Regions from separate parts of the Alteromonas fortis genome, predicted to be linked through region 2. Evidence: predicted binding sites of a transcription regulator. Region 2 holds the regulator's gene; the other holds the start of a gene.
What was found. The regulator FliA, encoded in region 2, starts transcription of late flagellar genes. The targets are predictions, from matches to a motif close to CTAAAGNTNNNNNNNNNNNNGCCGATA.
Positions count from the first base shown of each region.

Region 1: a site for FliA is predicted at 3,666-3,692, ahead of PCAR9_RS05615 (flagellar protein MotY). Genes of this name have one in related genera too.

Region 1 covers NZ_LR812090.1:1,282,419-1,292,837, reverse strand. Annotated here, with positions in the region: gene PCAR9_RS05630 (SDR family oxidoreductase) at 1-702, shown strand, start outside; gene gloA (lactoylglutathione lyase) at 919-1,314, shown strand; gene glpQ (glycerophosphodiester phosphodiesterase) at 1,546-2,619, shown strand; gene PCAR9_RS05615 (flagellar protein MotY) at 2,657-3,529, opposite strand; gene rnt (ribonuclease T) at 3,871-4,506, shown strand; gene PCAR9_RS05605 (peroxiredoxin) at 4,583-5,188, opposite strand; gene PCAR9_RS05600 (bacterioferritin-associated ferredoxin) at 5,485-5,679, shown strand; gene PCAR9_RS05595 (TonB-dependent receptor) at 5,821-8,892, opposite strand; gene PCAR9_RS05590 (FecR family protein) at 8,993-10,048, opposite strand; gene PCAR9_RS05585 (RNA polymerase sigma factor) at 10,050-10,419, opposite strand, start outside.
Region 2 covers NZ_LR812090.1:1,145,614-1,156,032, reverse strand. Annotated here, with positions in the region: gene PCAR9_RS05020 (chemotaxis protein CheW) at 1-193, opposite strand, end outside; gene PCAR9_RS05015 (ParA family protein) at 201-965, opposite strand; gene PCAR9_RS05010 (protein-glutamate methylesterase/protein-glutamine glutaminase) at 994-2,124, opposite strand; gene PCAR9_RS05005 (chemotaxis protein CheA) at 2,153-4,426, opposite strand; gene PCAR9_RS05000 (protein phosphatase CheZ) at 4,439-5,194, opposite strand; gene cheY (chemotaxis response regulator CheY) at 5,229-5,612, opposite strand; gene PCAR9_RS04990 (RNA polymerase sigma factor FliA) at 5,649-6,380, opposite strand; gene PCAR9_RS04985 (MinD/ParA family protein) at 6,377-7,243, opposite strand; gene flhF (flagellar biosynthesis GTPase FlhF) at 7,249-8,658, opposite strand; gene flhA (flagellar biosynthesis protein FlhA) at 8,688-10,419, opposite strand, start outside.

The sequences.
Region 1 (10,419 bases), 140 kb from region 2:
ATGTATTTGTTATCGGGTAAAACCGCCATTGTGACAGGTGGCGGCAAGGGGCTGGGTAAAACTATAACTCACTTTCTATTAGAAGCAGGAATGAAAGTAGCTATTTGCGGACGCACTGAGGAAACGATAACCAAGACAGTTAAACAATTAGATGCGCTATTCCCCGGTAAAGTCATTGGGGCAAAATGTGATGTATCAAAAAGTGATGAAGTCGCAAGTTTCGTAAAAGAAGTTAAAAATACATTTGGCGAACTTCACGTTCTTATCAATAACAGTGGTTTTGGTAAAGAAACGCTCATCTGGGAAACCAGTGAAGACGATTGGGACGAAGTGATGGATACCAATGTAAAAGGTTCCTTCCTTATGTGTAAGCAAGTAGTGCCCCATATGATTGAAAATCGAGAGGGTTACATTATCAATATTGCCTCTCAGGCGGCACTAAATGGATATGCCAATGCGGGCGTTTACTGCGCGTCGAAATTCGCATTGGTGGGGCTTGGGAAAGCTCTTCAAGAGGAAGTGCGACCTTATGGCATTCACGTTCATTCACTCAACCCTGCGCTAATTCAGTCACAGAAAATAGGATCTGAGAAGATAGACAAGGGTCTGATTCAAAACGAAGACTTAGGCGAAATGGTCGTCTACCTGTTAAGCCAGCCTCGTCGGCTTAAAATTGATAATATCGGCATGTGGGGTTTTTAATACGTTTAAGTGGAATTGTAAAACTGTCTTAAAGCGTTAACATTTCCCCATTATCATAGCGTGTCGTTTGCGTTTACCAACGAGAGTACTCTGCGAGGCTTTGTCTGGATGGAGTTCTGTGTAGCTAGAGTTCTGGATACATGTGGCATTTGCAAACGCGCACTTACAATGCAGTGTACCATCGGGTAATTCTGATGGTTCAAATAGGAAATAGTTATGCGAATGCTTCACACCATGCTTCGAGTTGAAAACTTAGAGGCTTCACTTCACTTCTACACCTCATTGATGGGCATGCGCCTTCTTCGACAATCAGAAAACAAAGAGTATGAGTACACCCTCGCTTTTGTAGGATACGGAGAAGAGACCGATAGCACTGTGTTAGAGCTTACCTATAACTGGGGTGACAACACCTATGATAAGGGTAACGCGTATGGCCACATCGCCATTGAAGTAGACGACATCTATCAATTTTGTGAAAACTTAGAGGCAAATGGCGCTGAGGTGTACCGTAAACCCGGCCCCGTAAAAGGTGGCTCTACCGTCATCGCTTTTGTACGCGATCCAGATGGGTATGCCATAGAACTTATTCAAAATAAGTCTATTTCACTATAGCAGCACGGCGTCGCCAATATCTTCTAAGCGCTCGTAACATAAGCTTTCTGTGAAATGTAAGGCATAAATAAGATGGCGATAAAAGTAAACACATGGAGTGGCAGTCACATGCTAGGTAACCGCTTATTATTTTCTTTAAACCGGGTAAGCAAGGGTATAGCGGGTTCGTCGAACCAGCTCAAACTGAGATTAAAGGGCAATGCTAGGTTGCGCAATAGATACACAACTAGATTGACATCGTTACTACCTGCTTTGGTTGTGCTATTTACAGGTGTCCTTGCCTCTGAGAGTACGCTTGCAGCTGATGCTACGAATAGTAAAACTTCGCACGCTGAAGCAGAACGTACCACTAGTGAAAGACTGCATTTTACCGTTATCGCCCATCGAGGTGCTTCTGGCTATTTGCCGGAACATACCCTTGAAGCAGCCACGCTAGCGTTCTCGCTGCGTCCTGACTTTATAGAGCAGGATGTTGTTATAACCAAAGATGACATCCCCGTTGTATTGCACGACATTCACTTAGAGACAGTCACTAATGTAGAAGATATTTTTCCAGCACGTCACCGAAAGGACGGACGCTATTACGCCCGTGACTTCACTCTCGAAGAGCTTCGAGCGTTGCGGGTACATGAGCGTGCTAACAGTGACGGGGAGCAGGTTTTTAAGAGTAGGTACCGCGGCACCCAGGCTAATTTTAAAGTGGCCACGTTAAGTGAACACTTTGAACTAATCAGCGAACTTAACCGCCAATTCGGCACATCTGTAGGCGTATACCCAGAAGTAAAGTCCCCTGCCTTTCACATTGCTGAAGGTATTGATGCCAGTAAGATGGTTATCGACACATTAAAAAACTACGGGTTTGCGGGAGAAAACGGCAATAGCTACCTGCAGTGCTTTGACTTCAATGAGATCAAACGCATTCGTGAAACCCTTGGCTATAAGGGCAAAGTAGTTATGCTGATTGGCGAGAACGATTGGGGAGAGAGCGACACCGACTACGAATGGCTGCGTACACAAGAAGGTATGAAGCAAGTCGCGAAGTATGCGAATGGCATAGGCCCTTGGTTAGGCCATTTAATGGATACTCAGGCAATGGCTAAAGGGAAAGTAGAAGCAGCTAGTTGGGTTAAGTACGCTCACGATAACGAACTTACCATTCATCCCTACACTTATCGTCAGGATGCGCTTCCGGCGGGCATGTCTGGAAAACAAATTTTAGATGCATTGCACAAGGTAGTGCGAGCTGATGGCGTTTTCACCGACCATTTAGTGCCTGTATTAACCTGGCGAGACAAAACAAATTAACGCAAGTTAAACGGGTTTGAGGCGCTTGAGCAAGCGCCTACGACTTGGATAGTCGTACCACTACGCGTCTGTTTTGCGCACGGCTTTCCCGCGTATCGTTTGGCGCGATATGGCGTTTTTCACCATGGCCTGTTAGCTGGATTCTATCTTCAGGTACACCTAGCGTAGTTAGATAGCTTTTTACTTCATTGGCCCGTCGAATAGACAACTGTTCGTTGTTGTAACGGCCACCGTAACTGTCCGTGTAACCATCGAGAAGCACAAGCTCCAATTCGCTGTCTTCTTTTAAATATTCGCCAATCATAGTTAAACGCTTTTGCGAATACTTAGTAAGCTCTGTGCTGTTGTTCTGATAAGACAACACAGTGTAGGCGATGTCATCAAAACTAAAGGGAAGCAAGTTCGACACGCACTTAACAAAGTCGCGATACACGCCTGAGAAGTTGCTTGCGTTTAATGCCACACTCACTTGGTCATATTTGTTATACCAGTCTTGATAGTAAATCGTGGGCCAAAAGCCTTTCTCTAACTCAGACAACATAGTCCATGCAGCCTCTTGTGGCAGGTCGCCATTGTATTGCTTTCGAATAGACATATCCGCGATGGTCTTTGGCGCCACACCCGGCATCCACTTTGGCGGAACAGAGTAGACCGCAGCCACATCAAACTTGTTTGGCAGCATATACATGTCTAATTCAAATTCCATGTTTAGCTGCTTCGACGCGGAACTCGTAAACATGGCTTCGCCGTAACCAGGCAATTCGTGGTTAAGCGTACACTGCAGGCGCGTGTCCGTATCAATACGCCAGTTGGAACTTTCAATGGTTGCAGAATATTGCCGCATGGCAGCATGGGACGACAGCGACCCCACCATCCCCAATAAAGCGATATATTTTAATTTCAACACCATTTCGACACCATAACGAAAGTCTGACTAACACGAGCGTAGGCCTTTTAACCGCCCACCAACCTTTAAGAGCCATAAATTGTAACCATTCGCTTTAAGTCGCGAATAGTGAGTTTTGAAAATTCATGGTTAATATGATTATCGTCCAAAGTGTAGAAAAGTTTAGCGTTTAATACCATTAGCGTTTCGTACTACTAGTTGCTTCTCATCTTCGCGGTTTTCAAATTGAAACTGGCAACTCGAAGATATCCTTGCGATAATTCTTTTTGCTAATAAGTTTCGCAGGTAGGTTTGCATAAAAAGCAACCAACCAGTTTCTGCAATCTAGTTTTACAAGAGTGTTTATGTCTGCCAACCCGCCCCTTCTTTCCCAGCGCTTTCGAGGTTATTTTCCCGTTGTCATCGACGTTGAAACGGCCGGATTTAATGCAGGCACTGACGCCTTATTAGAGTTAGCAGCGGTTACGGTGAAAATGGATGAAGACGGAGTACTGCATCCTGACCAAACCTTTCACTATCATATAGATCCGTTCGAGGGCGCTAACCTTGAGCCTGCGGCATTAGAATTTAATGGCATTGATCCTAATTGCGCATTACGAGGTGCTATAGAGGAAAGCGAAGCCATGAAGGATTTATGTAAAGGTATTCGCAAAGCACAGAAAAATGCGGACTGTCAGCGTTCTGTTATCGTTGCTCATAACGCAACGTTTGACCAAAGCTTCGTTAATGCTGCTATTGAGCGCTGCAATATAAAGCGCACGCCCTTTCATCCATTTGTTTCCTTCGATACCACCAGCCTAGCAGGCCTTGCTCTTGGTCAAACTGTGCTGGTAAAAGCATGCCGAGCGGCGGGTATATCGTTTGACCAAAATGAAGCGCATAGCGCCCTTTACGATGCACAGAAAACCACCGAACTATTTTGCTACATGGTAAATCGTTATAAGGCGTTAGGTGGCTGGCCAGTAGAAAATCAAGAATAGTTTTTGTTCGATAAATGCCATAAATAAAAACAGCGCCCAAAGGCGCTGTTTCTTTATTATCTTTAAACAGGCTAGCTTATAGCTTATCTGCTTCTTCAGATAGGTATTTAGCTACACCTTCAGGTGATGCGTCCATACCTGATTTACCTTCAGTCCAACCTGCTGGGCAAACTTCGCCATGCTCTTCGTGGAACGCTAGAGCGTCGACCATGCGAAGCATTTCGTCAACGTTACGACCAAGTGGAAGATCGTTTACTACTTGGTGACGAACCATACCTTCGGCATCGATTAGGAATGAACCGCGGAAAGCAACACCATCTTCTGGGTGCTCGACATCGTACGCTTGGCAGATGTCGTGTTTTACGTCTGCAACAAGAGTGTACTTAACTGGACCAATACCACCTTGATTTACTGGGGTATTTCTCCACGCATTGTGTGAAAACTGAGAGTCGATTGAAACACCAATTACTTCAACACCGCGCTTTTTAAACTCGTCAAAACGCTTGTCGAAAGCGATAAGCTCTGACGGGCATACAAAAGTAAAATCTAGCGGGTAGAAGAATACAACCGCTTTTTTGCCCTTAATTGCTTCACTTAGTGTGAAAGAATCTACGATTTCACCGCTACCAAGTACCGCTGCAGCAGTAAAATCAGGCGCAGGACGGCCAACTAATACACTCATGAGTCTCTCCATTTATATTTGGATTGTAATAATAGAAGTGATTACATTGCGTAACCACTTTGATGGGAAATTTCCTTCCCAGAAAATAGGTACGAATACGGAAATAACAATATTAAACAATGAGTTTTTTTACTGCTCGTACCAATAATGATAGTCCGCATAAATAGTTATCCAGATATTGCCCAGTCATTACCCAGTATTTACCAAATTTCGGTTTATTAAACTTGTCATTATCTACTTGCCAAAACGAAGAATAACAATTATTATCATTTCCAGATTCATTTGGAGTACGTTTAATGTTTGTTTGCATGTGCTATGGGGTAACAGATAAAAGCATTCGCGCGGCGGTTGAAGAAAACGGCGTGGGCAATGTGCGTGAGTTACGCCAACATTTAGAGCTAGGCTCGCAGTGCGGTAAGTGCATCAACATGGCGCAACAAATTATCGATCAAACCATCATTGATGAGTCGCTTTTCAAAGACGTCGGCTAATATTTAAGTCCAAGGCTAAATAGCACAGCCTTATAGTCAAACACGCTTGCCCTATCTATTTAAACTAAAGCTTTATCCATCTAGGAAAGCTCGGACTAACTCCCTCACCTTTTCCCAAATTAGCTCCGTCAATACTATTAGCTATTTAAAGCGATATTCAACACCTGCATAGTAAAACGCGCCATTAATGCCGCCCGGAGATGTAGGTGGGTAAAGCGCTCCCACTTCCTCTTTAAACGGGTTTTCATCTGGCAATGCATCAAATATATTTTGCGCACCAAAAGTAACTTGGGTATCAGGCAAAACGTTCCAAGCAAGTTGAGCGTCGAAAGTGGTTAGCGCACTGCCGTAAATATCTAAACCTGCCGAAGCATCAAGATGGTCTTCATAAAATTTACCGTAGTAATTTAAACGCCATGTCATTGCCCATTTATCTTTTGATTGCTCTAACGTAATGCTCCCCCTATGAGCCGGAAGATTGTCTTCTAGCATACGTATTCGAGCATCGGTTAAGTTGGGCAGAAGCGTTATTTCCCCATCGCTTAACACCGGGTACAAAGAGACACGCTCCACTTGCGTGTCTGTCCAGTTATAAGCAACTAACACTGAGTTTGACCAGTCACCTAATGCGAAATTGTAGTTAACAACTAAATCGACACCCTGAGTTTTAGTATCAAAATCATTAGTAAAATACTTAGCTGAATTATATCGAGCCGCATCGGGGCGCCCTCGCGCAATAAGCGCATTAACGTCATTGTCGGTTAAAGGAATGGCCGATGTGGTACTAATGCGATCGATAAGGCGAATATTAAAATAGTCTAGCGTAGCAAAGAAATTTTCACTTGCTTGCATAACTACGCCCAAGCTAAAGTTTACAGATTCTTCTGGCGTCAGCGGCGTGGCGCCAAGCTGCTGCGAGATAAGGTCGGTTGGAGGCAAGGTTGCTTGGTCTTCTAAACCGTTAACGCCATAGGCAGTGGTTACGTTTATAACGTTGCTTTGCCCCACCGTCGGTGCTTTAAAGCCCGTATTGACAGAACCTCGCAGTGCAAACTCTTCGTTTAGTGTGTAGCGCGTACTTAGCTTTCCATCGAAAGTTGAGCCGAAATCACTGAAATGCTCGACCCTCGTTGCTAGACCAAACTGCCATGCTTCGGTTGCATAAAACTCCACATCAGCATACGCCGCCCAGTTGCTGCGACTCCAGTGCCCTGCAGATTGCGGCTGATAACCAGGAAAGCCATTTGAGCCAATTGAAAAGCCTTCACTTAAGCCTACCGGTGGCTCTAAAGCGAAAGGACCAGCAATATACGAGGCTTCATCTCCCGCTTTCTGAAAATAGGTTTCTTTTCGCCATTCAACCCCAGCAGCAATGCTCACGGGGTCGTCAAAAATGGTCTGAATTAGTTTCGTAAAGTCTAGGTTTAGCGTGCGCTCAACTTGCGATACCCCACCTGGCGAAAAGGTCGTTGGACTTTGCGGGCCAAGCGAAGGATTGACCGTATTTGATATGGTGTACTCAATATCGCTATAGCCCAAGGTGGCACTGATATCCATCGCCCACCCGTAAGACAATTCTTGCTTTATGCCCATTGCAATAGAAGCATCGGTAATCGTTCCACCGAACCGAGGAGTAAAACCACCAGGGAACCACTCATTGAAGGCAAAGCAGTTTGCTCCAAGTGCTGTCGTGTTATCTGCGATAAGTTGGTAGTCGGGGTCTTCTAGTACATTGTCATTCGATAAAGAGATTGAAGGGCATGCTATACCGCTGTTTAGTCCATCTAAATCGGCAACGATAAGACGGCTTTCGCCGGTATTTGCATCCGTTCGGCTAAAAACACCTTCACGAGTTTGCGGGTTTCGAAAATAAAAACCTCCGTTTATTTCTCTTCTCGCAGCGGTTGCAAAGCTATAAAAATGGGAGGTAGCCGAAAGATCAGCACCAGTATTGAGTGCGAGCTTAATATCCTCGCTAACATCAAGTGCTCCCCAAATTTGAGATGGCGAAGCAATAAAGCTATTTCCTTGGTCAATTAGCATTTGAGCATCGCCTCGCTGTATAGAGCGCGACGTGCCGTTTTGCTGTCGGTATTCCGCCGTAGCGTTCAAAAACCCCGATTCTCCTAACCCAAAGCCTTTATTAAGCTGTATTTGAAACAGTTCGCCATCGCCCTCACTGTATCCTCCGACTTTAAGCGCAACGCTTCCGCCCTCGCGGTCATCTTTTAGCACAAAATTGATCACGCCAGCGATAGCATCTGAGCCATACTGGGCAGACGCCCCGTCTCGCAGTACTTCCACTTGTTTTAACGCATAAGCAGGTATAACGGATATATCGGGACCTTGAGCACCATCAGATAACCCGCCGCCTAAAAACGTAATAACCGCTGAACGGTGGCGTCGCTTGCCATTTAACAACAGCAAAGTGTGATCTGACGACATACCTCTTAGGTTAGCGGGTCTCACCAAGCTGCTAGCGTCATTGATCGGCTGGTCGTTCACGTTAAGTGAAGGCACCATAACGCTTAGCATGGAAAGGACGTCGCTATTGCCTTGTGAACTAAGTTTATCTGCTCCAATAACATCAAGAGGAACCGCCGAGTCGACGGCACTTCGAGGCGCGTTACGAGAACCAACGATAGCAATTTTTTCAAGCCCGTTTGCGCTATCGTCATCTTGCTGTTCATCATCATCAGTCTGTTTACTTTGTGCTGTGAGCGATGCACGGGAACGAATACTCAATGCCCCATTTTCATCGGCTACCACCGCTAATTCAGTGCCTTCAAGTAGCTGAGCTAATGCCTCACTTAAGGTAAAGGTTCCTTTAAGCGCATTGGTCGTTACTTTCTTCGCCAAATCAAAAGGAAACAAAAGCGTAGTGTTGGCCTGTTTAGCTAATTCAGTTAAGGCTTCGTTAGCGTTTTGTGCTGGAATAGAGAAACTAAAAGCATCGGGCGCTGATGCCGGAAGAGTTTTAGAAGGTTGAGAATTTTTTAACGTTGAACCGCCCTGGTCTTGCGCATAAAGTGACGGTGTTACGAATAAGAATAAACATACACTCGAGGCAATATGTAAGGGCGCTGTAAACGCAGAGTTGGAAAACCACGCCGTTGTTTTGTGCGAAACGCAACCAGCCGAACACGCAAGGGCATGCAGCTTCTCTATTGCCTTTTTCGTTTGCCTGCTTATCGCTAAATTGCCGTAATGCAAGATATATAATCGATGTACTTATTATTTTAGTTATATTGTCACATTAAATAAATTGATGCCAATAGGGAATAACTAATAGCACCGACCTATCAAACAATATTTAACTTTTCGCTAGCTTAAGCTCAATACTGGTTTCTGTAACTTTCTCATAAGTTATATTGAAGCTGCTTTCTAGTGCCGACAACAAGCCGTCTATGTCGCCCACTTTGAAATAGCCCGCCACTCTGCGCTTACGTAAACTATTGTCAGAAATGTGAAAACGAACTGGCGTATAACGCCCAATTTCTAGAAGCACGGATTCAAGGGGCTCGCCTTTAAAAACTATCATACCCTGCTGCCATGCTAAATCATCATCAATCTCATCTTGCGACATACTTTCACGGGCTTCTACTTTGCCCAAAACAGTCGCTTTCTCCCCAGCAAACATTAGCAAACCTTCCTCTGTAACAGGGCGCTTACCAAAAAGTGATTCATTTGAAGATGATGCTTTAAAGCGGTCTTTAACTAATACTTTGCCATCGGTAACAACAAGTTCAAAAGCGTTGTCGTCAACATACTGCATATTAAACGCGGTACCTACTGCTGTTACAGTATTGTTTCCAGCGGTAACTGAAAATGGACGGGTTTTATCATGAGCCACTTCAAAATGAGCTTCGCCTTTTAAAAGCACAATATTACGTGCACTTGATGTGAAATCTACCGTTACTAAAGAGTTGGTGTTTAGATGAAGCTGCGAACCATCGGATAAGGTTATATTTTTCTGTTCGCCGACCCCCGTCTGAACTTTTTGGCTAACAGCTGCAAATTCTGGCGTGCTATTTAACCATGTGCGCTGAACAATGACGCCAATTGCAATTGCCATGACCAAGAACGTGGCAGCAATACCCCATACAGCGTTTTTCGGTAGGGCGCGTTTTTTAGCAGTGTGTCTTGCTGTCGGTTGTGGGAATAAGCCGCTTAATTCATTAAGCACCGACATATCATCCCACAAGCTTGCGGCATCTAATAGAGCTTGGCGATGGGCATTGCTCTCTGCCAGCCATGTGTCTAACTCTACCTTTTCGTCACTTTTTAAACCGCGATCGAGACGGCTCACCCAAAGGCACGCTTGCTCTTGGATATCTTCTTTGCTTGAAAACTGGCGAATATTATTCATGTTAACTACTGCTTATGTCCTGAGTCGCGGTAGCAGTTGCACGGGGAGATGCACTGTCATTTGAAAGCTCTGCTAAATACCTAGAGCACATCATTAAACCTTTGGCGACATGCTTTTCGACGGTGCTTTCGCTTAGCCCCACAAGCTCTGCAATCTCTTTTTGTCGCATGCCATATACTTTTTTAAGTAAAAATACGCGTTTTACATCAGCAGACAGCGTGTCTGTCGCTCGGCAAAAATGAATAAAGCGCTCTTTACTTTCTACATTTTTTTCTAAACTGTGCCCCACTAGTTCGTAAGGCAAAATATCCATGTCGTCTAGCTGCTTGTTTTTGTTTTCTGCTTTTGCAACATGGTTCAGCGCTAAGTTA
Region 2 (10,419 bases):
CTTCTTTGTTGACGTGCGCTTCGCTATCGCTAGCCGTTGATACAAGGGCTGACTCAGCCATTTGCTGAGAGGCCTGCTCAAGCAATTTTGCCGTGCGCGCAGTGACATCTTCAGGAGTTTCAGGCTCTTTCAGAAGACTGTCTAGGTATGCCTCCATCACTTCTTCACGGGCAAATGGCGATTGCTTGCTCATGGTCTTGTTATTTCTCCAATACGGCTAACAGTTTATCGTAGGCATTTACACCTCTTGTCTTTGGATACGCAGCAGAGATAGGAAGCTGCACCAAACTAGCATCCCTAAAATGAGTATCCACCGGGATGACACCTTCCCATACACGTTCACCGTAATCACTCATTAAGCGTTTTCTCGACGCTAGTGCGGCGTTTGTTCGCTTATCGAATAAAGTAGGGATGATCAGAGTATCAAAAGACTTATCTAATGAACGCCCCATTATTTCCATAGTGCGTATCATTCTATCTAAGCCTTTAAGCGCCAAATATTCTGTCTGAGTCGGAACAATAACCTTATCGCATGCCGCTAAGGCATTAACCATTAACACGCCCAATACAGGCGGGCAGTCGATGATAGCAAAGTCGAACTCACTGGATATTTTAGCTAGTGCTTTTTTTAGCACTAAGCCCATCCCCTGCTCGCTTCCCATGGTTCGGTCTAACGTCGCCAATGCCATGGTTGCGGGTAACACATATAAATTGTCGAGTTTTGTAGGACTGAGACAGTCCATAACATTATCGGCAGTAATCTCGTTAGACTTAATAAAAATGTCGTAAACAGAATGGCTTGTCGCTTCTGCATCAATACCAAAATAGTAACTAAGCGATGCGTGGGGATCGGTATCTATCATGAGCACTCGCTTGCCCTTTTGAGCTAGCAAGCCGCCAAGGCTTACGGTTGTGGTAGTTTTACCTACCCCGCCTTTTTGATTTGCCACAGTCCACACTTTCATAATCACTGTTCCATTACTGTTCAAACTGCTATCGCATTTCGGTTTGAACGCAACTGCTTATATCATCGATATTAATATTTTTACTCGATATATTAGCCACAGCGACAGCTTGAGGCATACCGTAAACCACACAGGAGTCTTGGTCTTGCGCCCAAATAGTCGCGCCCTTATCCTTGAGTATTCGACAGCCCTCTCGACCGTCTGCCCCCATACCCGTTAAGATGATTCCCAGCACGTCGCCACCATAAACTTTAGCCAACGAGCTAAAGGTTAGATCTACGCTTGGCTTATAATTCACCTTATCAGACTGGCTTGCATCAACGATGGAAATTCGCTTATTGCTACCGATAGATTCGAGCAACATTTGCTTTCCCCCCGGGGCAAGATAAGCGTGCCCAGGTGCTAAAACATCGCCATGCTCTGCTTCTTTCACTTTAATTTTACAGTTACTATCTAAACGCTGTGCAAATGCAGTAGTGAAAGTTCCAGGCATATGCTGCACAAGTAAAATAGGATGAGGAAAATCTGCAGGTAGTGGAGAAAGCACTTTTTGAAGTGCAACAGGTCCACCTGTGGACGCCCCAATAGCTAAACATCTGTACTGCTTACCCGTTGCCCTGACTGAGGAAACGGTAGGCTGCTTGTCGGCGCCTTTATGGCCTGAAAGTAAACCCGATGTTTTGAAAAAAGCCTGTTTGGGCGCATTATCAGGAAGTTTTCTGGTCTCCGCTGTGCGAAGAGATGGGCGCTTCAAGCCCAATCCTCTTCGCGCTATCAACCTAACTTTAGTACAAAGCAGTCGCGAAGCATCTTTTCTATCTTGGGCAATGTCTTCGAATTTTTTGGGTAAAAAATCTAGCGCGCCTGCCTCTAACGCATCAAGCGTTGCCTGAGCGCCATGATGCGTCAATGAAGAAAACATCAAAATAGGCGTAGGGCGTTTATCCATAATAGCCTTTACCGCCGAAATACCGTCCATAACAGGCATTTCAACGTCCATGGTTATTACATCGGGTTTTAGTGCTTCTGTTTTATCCAGTGCATCACGCCCGTTTCTCGCTTCCCCAACAACTTCAAGTTCTCTATCACCATCGAGTATTTCTCTTACTCGACGGCGATAAAAGGTCGAGTCGTCCACGACTAGGACTTTAAAGACCATGGATTATCATTCCTGTTAATTCATCGCCTTACTTAATGGGTTTACGCGCGTACCGTTTTAGCAGGCTCGGAATATCTAAAATTAATGCAATACCACCGTCTGAGGTAATTGTAGCTCCCGCCATACCAGGCGTTCCTTGCAACAATGCATCCAGCGGTTTGATAACCACTTCTTCCTGGCCTATTAGCGCGTCTACGACAAACCCGACTTGCTGTGTACCAATTTGCACTACAACAACATGCCCCTTTTCTTTATTTATATTTTTAGGGCCTCGGATTAACCATTCGCCAAGGAAAAACAGAGGGATTGCTTTTGAACGAACTATCATTGTTAATTGGCCATCCACCGTATTGGTCTTCTTGATGTCCATATTTATTATTTCGTTCACCGCACCTAATGGTAACGCAAAGGTCTGTTTTCCTACAACAATCATTAACGTAGGTAGAATCGCGAGCGTTAACGGCACCTTGATATCTAATCGTGTACCTTTTCCTAACTGCGAGTCAATATTGATGGTACCGTTGAGCTGGTTAATTTTGGTTTTAACCACGTCCATGCCCACACCACGACCTGAAATATCGCTGATTTCGGTTTTAGTAGAAAAGCCAGGTGCAAAGATAAGGTTGAACGCTTCAACATCAGACATGCGTGCTGCTGCATCTACATCCAATACGCCACGGCTAATTGCGATCTCTTTTAGCTTCTCGGCGTCCATACCTTTACCGTCGTCTTCGATAGTAAGAAGAATATGGTCGCCTTCTTGAGATGCTGATAGCTGAACTGTACCCATGCGAGGCTTACCTGCCGCAGCACGATCATCCGGCATTTCTATCCCGTGGTCGACAGAGTTTCTCACCAAATGCACTAGCGGGTCGGCCAATGCTTCAACCAAGTTTTTATCTAAGTCTGTCTCTTCACCTACAAGCTCTAAGGTAATTTCTTTCTTTAAGCTTCTAGCTAGGTCACGTACAACGCGAGGAAAACGGCCAAACACTTTCTTGATAGGCTGCATGCGGGTTTTCATTACCGCACCTTGCAAGTCTCCCGTCACTACATCTAGGTTAGCAATGGCCTTTGACATGCTCTCGTCGTTGCTGTTGATCCCCAAACTTATCAGTCGGTTTCTAACGAGTACGAGTTCACCGACCATATTCATAATTTGGTCTAAACGCTTTGTGTCTACACGTACCGTTGTCTCAGCAGGTGGTGGAGCAGGAGCCCCTTTTTTATCATCTTTCTTGGAAGGCGCTTTAGGTGCAGCTGCTTTACTCGTTTTAGCTGGGCTTGCTGCACTAGGTGCGGGCTTCGCCTTAGGCGCAGCCGGGGCACTCGCCGCTTGCTTTGCTTTTTGAACAGCCTCGGTAGCCGCTTTGTCTACAGGAGGTTCAGGTGCTGCTGGAGCAGAGCTTTGTTTAGTTGGCCCTTGACCTGAGCCGTGAAGCTGATCAAGCAGAGCTTCAAATTCATCGTCGGTAATTTCTTCATCACCGGCACTACTTGCCGGAGCAGCTGCTGATGCTGGTTCTGCAGCACTTTTTTCGTCTCCACCAAACTGACCTTTTCCGTGCAGATCATCTAACAGTGCTTCGAACTCTTCATCAGTAATGTCATCACTGTCAGTGCTCGCCGCTGGTGCTGACGTTTGCGCAGGCTCCGTTTTGGCGGGTTTTGTATTGGTTGATGCAGCTTGTCCTGGAGCACCACCTCCATGAAGCTCATCAAGAAGAGCCTCAAACTCATCTTCGGTAATTTCTTCTATACCACCGCTACTTTCACTGGTATCTGACGCTGCTGGCACTGGTTCATCTATAACTAGTTCCGGCTCTTCTGCAACGACCTCGGGCTCAGCCGCGACAACTTCTGGCTCGGCGGCAGGCGCACTTGCATTGTCGAAAATGTTTTCATCTGGAGATTCTGGGCGACTGAGTTTGTGTAACAGGTCGACGAGGTGTGCATCTGCCGGCTCTAGCGGCTCTTGTGCTTTTACTCGTTCAAACATTTCAACTACCACATCAGTGGCTTGCAAAATGATATCCATTAACTCAGGCGTTAGCGTTCGTTGGCCATTGCGCATAACGTCAAAGACGTTTTCAGCACCGTGACAAATTTCAACTAACTCAGTAAGAGAAAGGAAGCCCGCTCCCCCTTTTACTGTGTGATAGCCGCGAAAAATTGCGTTAAGCAAGTCCGCGTCTTCAGGATTGTTCTCAAGATCAACGAGCTGTTCTTGTAATTGTTCAAGTATCTCTCCAGCTTCCACTAGAAAGTCCTGTAATATTTCCTCGTCAACATCAAACGACATGCACCCGCTCCCCTAAAAACCTAAGCTAGACAGAAGATCATCTACATCATCTTGACCTGAAACGACGTCATCTCGTTTGTCAGCATCAATAATTGGGCCTTCTGCCTCTACACCATCAACCTTATCGGCCTTAACGCTGGAAGGTTTAGTTTGTTCTGCACCGTCCCGTTCGCCAAACATAGTAAGCATGTTTACAAGGCTATCTTCGACTTCTTTAACCAAGTCGATAACGCGACGAATAACCTGTCCAGTCAAGTCTTGATAACCTTGTGCCATCAAAACTTCAGTAAGTAACTGTGTAAGTTTAGCCGACTGATTCGAACCGTCTTCCAACAATTCGTCTAAGTCTGCACATAAAACCTTAAACTCACCCAACTCGATTTGGCGGTTCATCAGCTTTTTCCACTCTGGCATAACCTTTTCGATTCGCTCTGCGAGCAGTTCAGCGATGGGCATACTCGCCTCTACGGCATCCATAGTAGTATTAGCAGCTTTCTCGGTTTCTTCAATTACGTAGGTAAGGCGGGACTGAGCATCAGGGATATCGTCTGTAGCTAAATTTTTGATGCGGTCGTCTATTTGAAAGTTGTTTAATGCGTCGTGGAGTTGACGCGTCAACTTGCCTACTTCAGCGAATAGCTCAACGTTTTCTTTCATTGAGACGGCTTCAAGTAGTGCATTAGCTGAAGTCTTGTCACCTTCTTCAAGAAAAGTGACAAGCTGCTTTGCTTCTTCTAACGATATTGGAACGTTTACATTCGTTGACATCCAGTAAACCTCATTTATCTGGTGAGCGTCTGGATCAACCTAAACGTTCGAATATTTTATCTAATTTTTCTTTAAGCGTTGCCGCGGTAAAAGGTTTAACAACGTAACCATTCACACCCGCTTGGGCGGCGGCAACGATCTGTTCCTTCTTCGCTTCGGCGGTCACCATAAGTACTGGCAGATGCTTAAGTTTGTCATCGGCTCTAATTGCTCGGAGCAGATCTATACCCTGCATACCAGGCATGTTCCAATCAGTAACAACAAAGTCGAAATCGCCTTGTTGTAACATAGGTAATGCGGTGCTTCCGTCATCCGCTTCCTGGATATTGGCAAAACCCAAATCTTTAAGCAGGTTTTTGATGATTCGTCTCATGGTTGAAAAGTCATCGACCACGAGAATTTTCATGCTTTTGTCCAAAATAGCCTCCACTGAGGGGTTAATTGTTTTTAATTTCTATTCTTCGTCAGCTTGCCACGACTTCATTCGTGATTTGAGTTTTAACATGGCTTGACTATGAATTTGACTGACTCTCGACTCACTTACGTCGAGAACCTCGCCTATTTCTCTTAAGTTTAGTTCTTCATCATAGTAAAGTGAAAGAACAATCGCTTCTCGCTCGGGTAATGTCGTTATTGCATGGGCCAGCGCTTTTTGAAATGCGCCCTGCATTAAATCTTCTAACGGTGCATCACTGCCTCGACTTTGCTCGGTAGTGATTACATCTTCCGACACACCTAAATCTTCAATGCCCACCAGCTTCCCGGCATTTACTTCATTGAGCATCTGGTGATAATCCTGCAAGCTCACATTAAGCTTGTCAGCAATATCGGAATCTCGTGCGTCGCGCCCAGTTTCACTTTCTACCTGAGATATCGCTTCTGTTATTGCGCGACCATTTCGGTGAACAGAACGTGGCGTCCAATCACCTTTGCGTATTTCATCCAGCATGGCACCGCGAATGCGGATACCTGCGAAGGTTTCGAAGCTTGCGCCTTTTGACCCATCAAAGTTTCGAGCGGCCTCTAACAAACCAATCATTCCTGATTGGATAAGGTCATCAACAAGAACACTCGCAGGCAGGCGCGCCATCAAATGGTGCGCAATACGCTTAACCAGAGGCGCATGTCTTTCGACTAACTGCGATTTATCTGTTTGCTGTTGATAAGCGGCTGCCTTGCTGTTCAACGTTGACTTCCTACGGCTTTTTCTGCAACTAATTGTTCAATGAAAAATTCTAAGTGACCTCCAGGCTGCGCCGGAATAGGCCAAGTAAGCGCCCTGTTTGCTAGCTTAGTTATCGCTACGGCTGCAGGAGAGCCCGGAAAAGCATCTACAATAGCTGTTTGCTTACGCACTGCTTTGCGAATATTTTCGTCAAATGGCACCGTCGCCACTAATTCTAGTGCAACATCAAGAAAACGCCCTGTCACTTTACTTAATTTGCTAAATAATTCCTGACCTTCTCGCACATCGCGAACCATATTGGCCACAACTTTAAAGCGAAAAACACCGTGCTCACGGTTAAGGATTTTTATCAGCGCATACGCATCAGTTAGTGATGTTGGCTCATCGCAAACCACCACCATGATATCTTGGGAGGCTTTAGAAAAGCTTAATACCATATCTGAAATGCCAGCAGCGGTGTCGACTATTAATACGTCTATTTGAGAACGCAGCTCGCTAAACGCTCTTATTAAGCCAGCGTGCTGTGTGGGTGAGAGTTCCGCCATTGACTGCGTACCAGATGTGGCGGGAGCAATCTTAATACCGTGTGGGCCGGTTACTAAAACCTCGTCCAACGTGCACTCGCCAGAGAGTACGTGAGATAAGTTTTTCTCAACTCGCAGGCCTAACATCACATCTACGTTTGCAAGACCAAGGTCCGCGTCAAGAACCATTACCCGCTTACCCTGCTTCGCCATGGCGATAGCAGTGTTAAGTGTAATGTTTGTTTTACCTACGCCACCTTTACCACCAGTGACGGCGATTACTTTGATTAACCGTGATTGCTTCATTTTTCTTAAGCTACTCGCTTGATCGTCAATCATACTGCTTATGCTGTTTTAATTGCGTTGTTACCACTAGTATGATTCAAACCGTACTTTTTATAAAGCTTTGCAGCAGCGGAAACCAAAGATTTCGCTTCTGCAATCTTAATGTCTTCAGGCACTTTTTGACCATCGGTGACATAACTAACCGGTAGTTGATATTCAACCGCTGCACTAAGTACCTCTCCTAAAGAGTAGCACTCATCTAACTTTGTGAAAATACAGCCACTTAGTTCAATATCGTCATAGGCTTGAATGATTCTCTGCAAAGCCGGATATTGCGTATTGGCTTGCGCTACCAAATATTTTTTAACTTTTGGCATTTGGCCATTGTCGAACTGCTTAATTTGCTTAATTAATCGACTATCACGCTGACTAAAACCTGCTGTATCAATCAATACTAGTCGCTTATGACGAAGTTGGAACAATAAATCTGCAAGTTCTTCACTAGTTTGCGCTTTTCGCACAGTACAGCCAATAATTTTTCCGTATGTCGCTAGTTGCTCATAGGCTGCAATTCTATACGTATCAATAGTAATCATAGCCACCGATTCTGCACCATATTTCTGCGCGTAGCGGGCGGCCAACTTTGCAACTGTGGTTGTTTTACCTGTACCAGTAGGCCCAACTAATGCAACAGCACCTTGTGAGCTAAGTATATCGTTTCCGGTAACATTTATGCGATTAGCCAATAGGTTAAGAAGATATACCCACGCGTCACGTTCGTTGTAATGAGCCGGTGTATAGCTAATCAGTTGTGTTGCTAGTGCACTACTCAGCCCCATATCGGTTAATCGCGTGACCAGATATTGATGAACAGGTTTTTGACGCTTGTTCTTCGCTTCCATTAAGTCAGCAACTTGATACTGCAATACGTCGCGAAGTGAAGCTAACTCTTCTTTGATTTGAGCTAGTTCAGCTGACTGGGATACAGGTGTTTCACCCATACTTGACGCCTGGTGCTCAGGAAAAGTCTCTTGCTCGACAACATCTTGAGCTGGCGATTGTGTTCCAAGGTCGTCGATAAACGCTTCTGAAAAATCTAAGTGAGAGGCAATTTCGTTGGCGTGCTTAGCGTTCGCTGACATTGGCTGTTTTGGTTGTGCAGAACTGCTTGCAACTGGGTTTCCACCATGCTGCTTTTCCAGCAACGCTTTTAAGCTGTCAGGACCGTCATCGCCAATAATTTCACTTAAGCTAGGCACAGCCTTTTGGCCAGGTGTTTTTGCCGCGGCTTGTGGTGCTGCCTTAGGCGTGAAAAGCTTAGCTTCAGGCTCTTTGTCGTAGGCTGCTACAAGCTCGATGCCGTCAGCGACTTTGCGATTTGACATGATCACAGCATCACTGCCCAACTCAGCTTTAACTTGGCTTAGCGCCTCACGCATATCTTTGCCGAAGAAACGTCTAATTTTCATTGCAACCTCTCCAATCACCCAGTGTCAGATTATTGACCGACCGAACTGACTATTTTTATTTGTTTGTCGTCAGGCACTTCTTGGTATGAAAGAACATGCAGCCCAACAACAGAATACTTTAAGAAGCGAGACAGAACGGGTCGTAGCATGCCTGAGGTAAGGAGTACTGCAGGTTCCCCTTCTAACTCTTGCTGCTGACTGGCTTGCTGCAATGATTTTTGCAGCTTGTCTGCCAGACCTGGTTCGATACCAGCACCGTCTTCGCCACCTGCTTGAAGGGACTGGTGCAACATCTGTTCCAACTCTGGCGCCAAGGTTATGACAGGTATCTCTTTCGCCCCTTGGGTAATTTCTTGAACGATTAAACGCTTGAGTGCTATACGCACTGCAGACACCAGTACATCTGGGTCTTGGCTTCGTGTACCGTATTCACTAAGAGTCTGAACAATGGTGCGCATATCGCGAATAGGCACACCTTCAAATAGCAAGGTTTGCAGCACTTTCACAACTGTACTAAGCGGCAGAATATCGGGTACTAAACCTTCAACTAATTTAGGGTGCTGTTTGGCGAGCATATCTAAAAGCTGCTGCGCTTCTTCATGCCCAAGTAACTGATAGGCGTTATTGGAAAGTAACTGACTAAGATGAGTCGCAACAACAGTGGCGGCATCAACAACCGTGTATCCAAGAGTTTGCGCGTGCTCGCGCTTATTAGGCTTAATCCACACCGCATCTAACCCGAAAGCAGGGTCTTTAGTAGCGCGCCCCTCTAATTTTCCGAACACTTGTCCGGGGTTAATGGCAAGTTCTTCGTCGTGACTTATAACGGAATCGCCAATAGTGACGCCGAGCATAGCGATGGTGTAAGTGTTAGGCTCTAAGTCTAAGTTGTCGCGTATATGAACAGGTGGAATAAGGAAGCCGAGTTCTTGGGAAAGTTTTTTACGCACGCCTTTAATTCGTGTCAACAACTCGCCACCTTGAGATTTATCAACAAGAGGAATTAAGCGATAGCCCACTTCTAAACCAATGGTATCCACCTGCTGAACGTCGTCCCATCCCAGCTCTTTAACTTCAGGTGCAACAGTTTCGTCTTTTGCAATGTTCTCTGGTAATTGAGGTTCTGCAGCTTTCTTCTTAGCTTGAACTGTCTGCCAATACGCAAACCCTGCAATCAAAAATGAAAAACCCAAGAATGCGATATGAGGCATACCCGGGATGATACCCATGACGAAAAGCACGCCTGATGCAATATAAAGCGCTTGATTATTGCCTAGCTGGCCACGGATTTCTTTTCCCATTTCCTGGGTTTCGTTTTCACGAGTAACGATAATCGCCGTAGCTACCGAAAGTAGTAATGAAGGTATCTGCGCCACCAAACCATCACCAATGGTCAAGATGGTGTAGATCTCTATGGCATTTCCAAATGAGAGATCGTGCTGAATCATGCCTATAAATAACCCGCCAACGATATTGATGAGCATGATAAAAAGACCGGCAACCGCATCACCTTTTACAAACTTTGATGCACCGTCCATCGACCCGTAAAAGTCAGCCTCTGCGGTTATTTCTTCGCGACGCTGACGCGCTTGGTCTTGATCGATATAGCCTGCGTTCAGATCAGCGTCAATTGCCATTTGCTTACCTGGCATAGCATCCAAGGTAAAGCGAGCACTTACTTCTGAAATACGTCCCGCACCTGCGGTTACTACCTTGAAGTTAATAATAAGAAGGATAGCGAAGACAACAATACCCACAGCA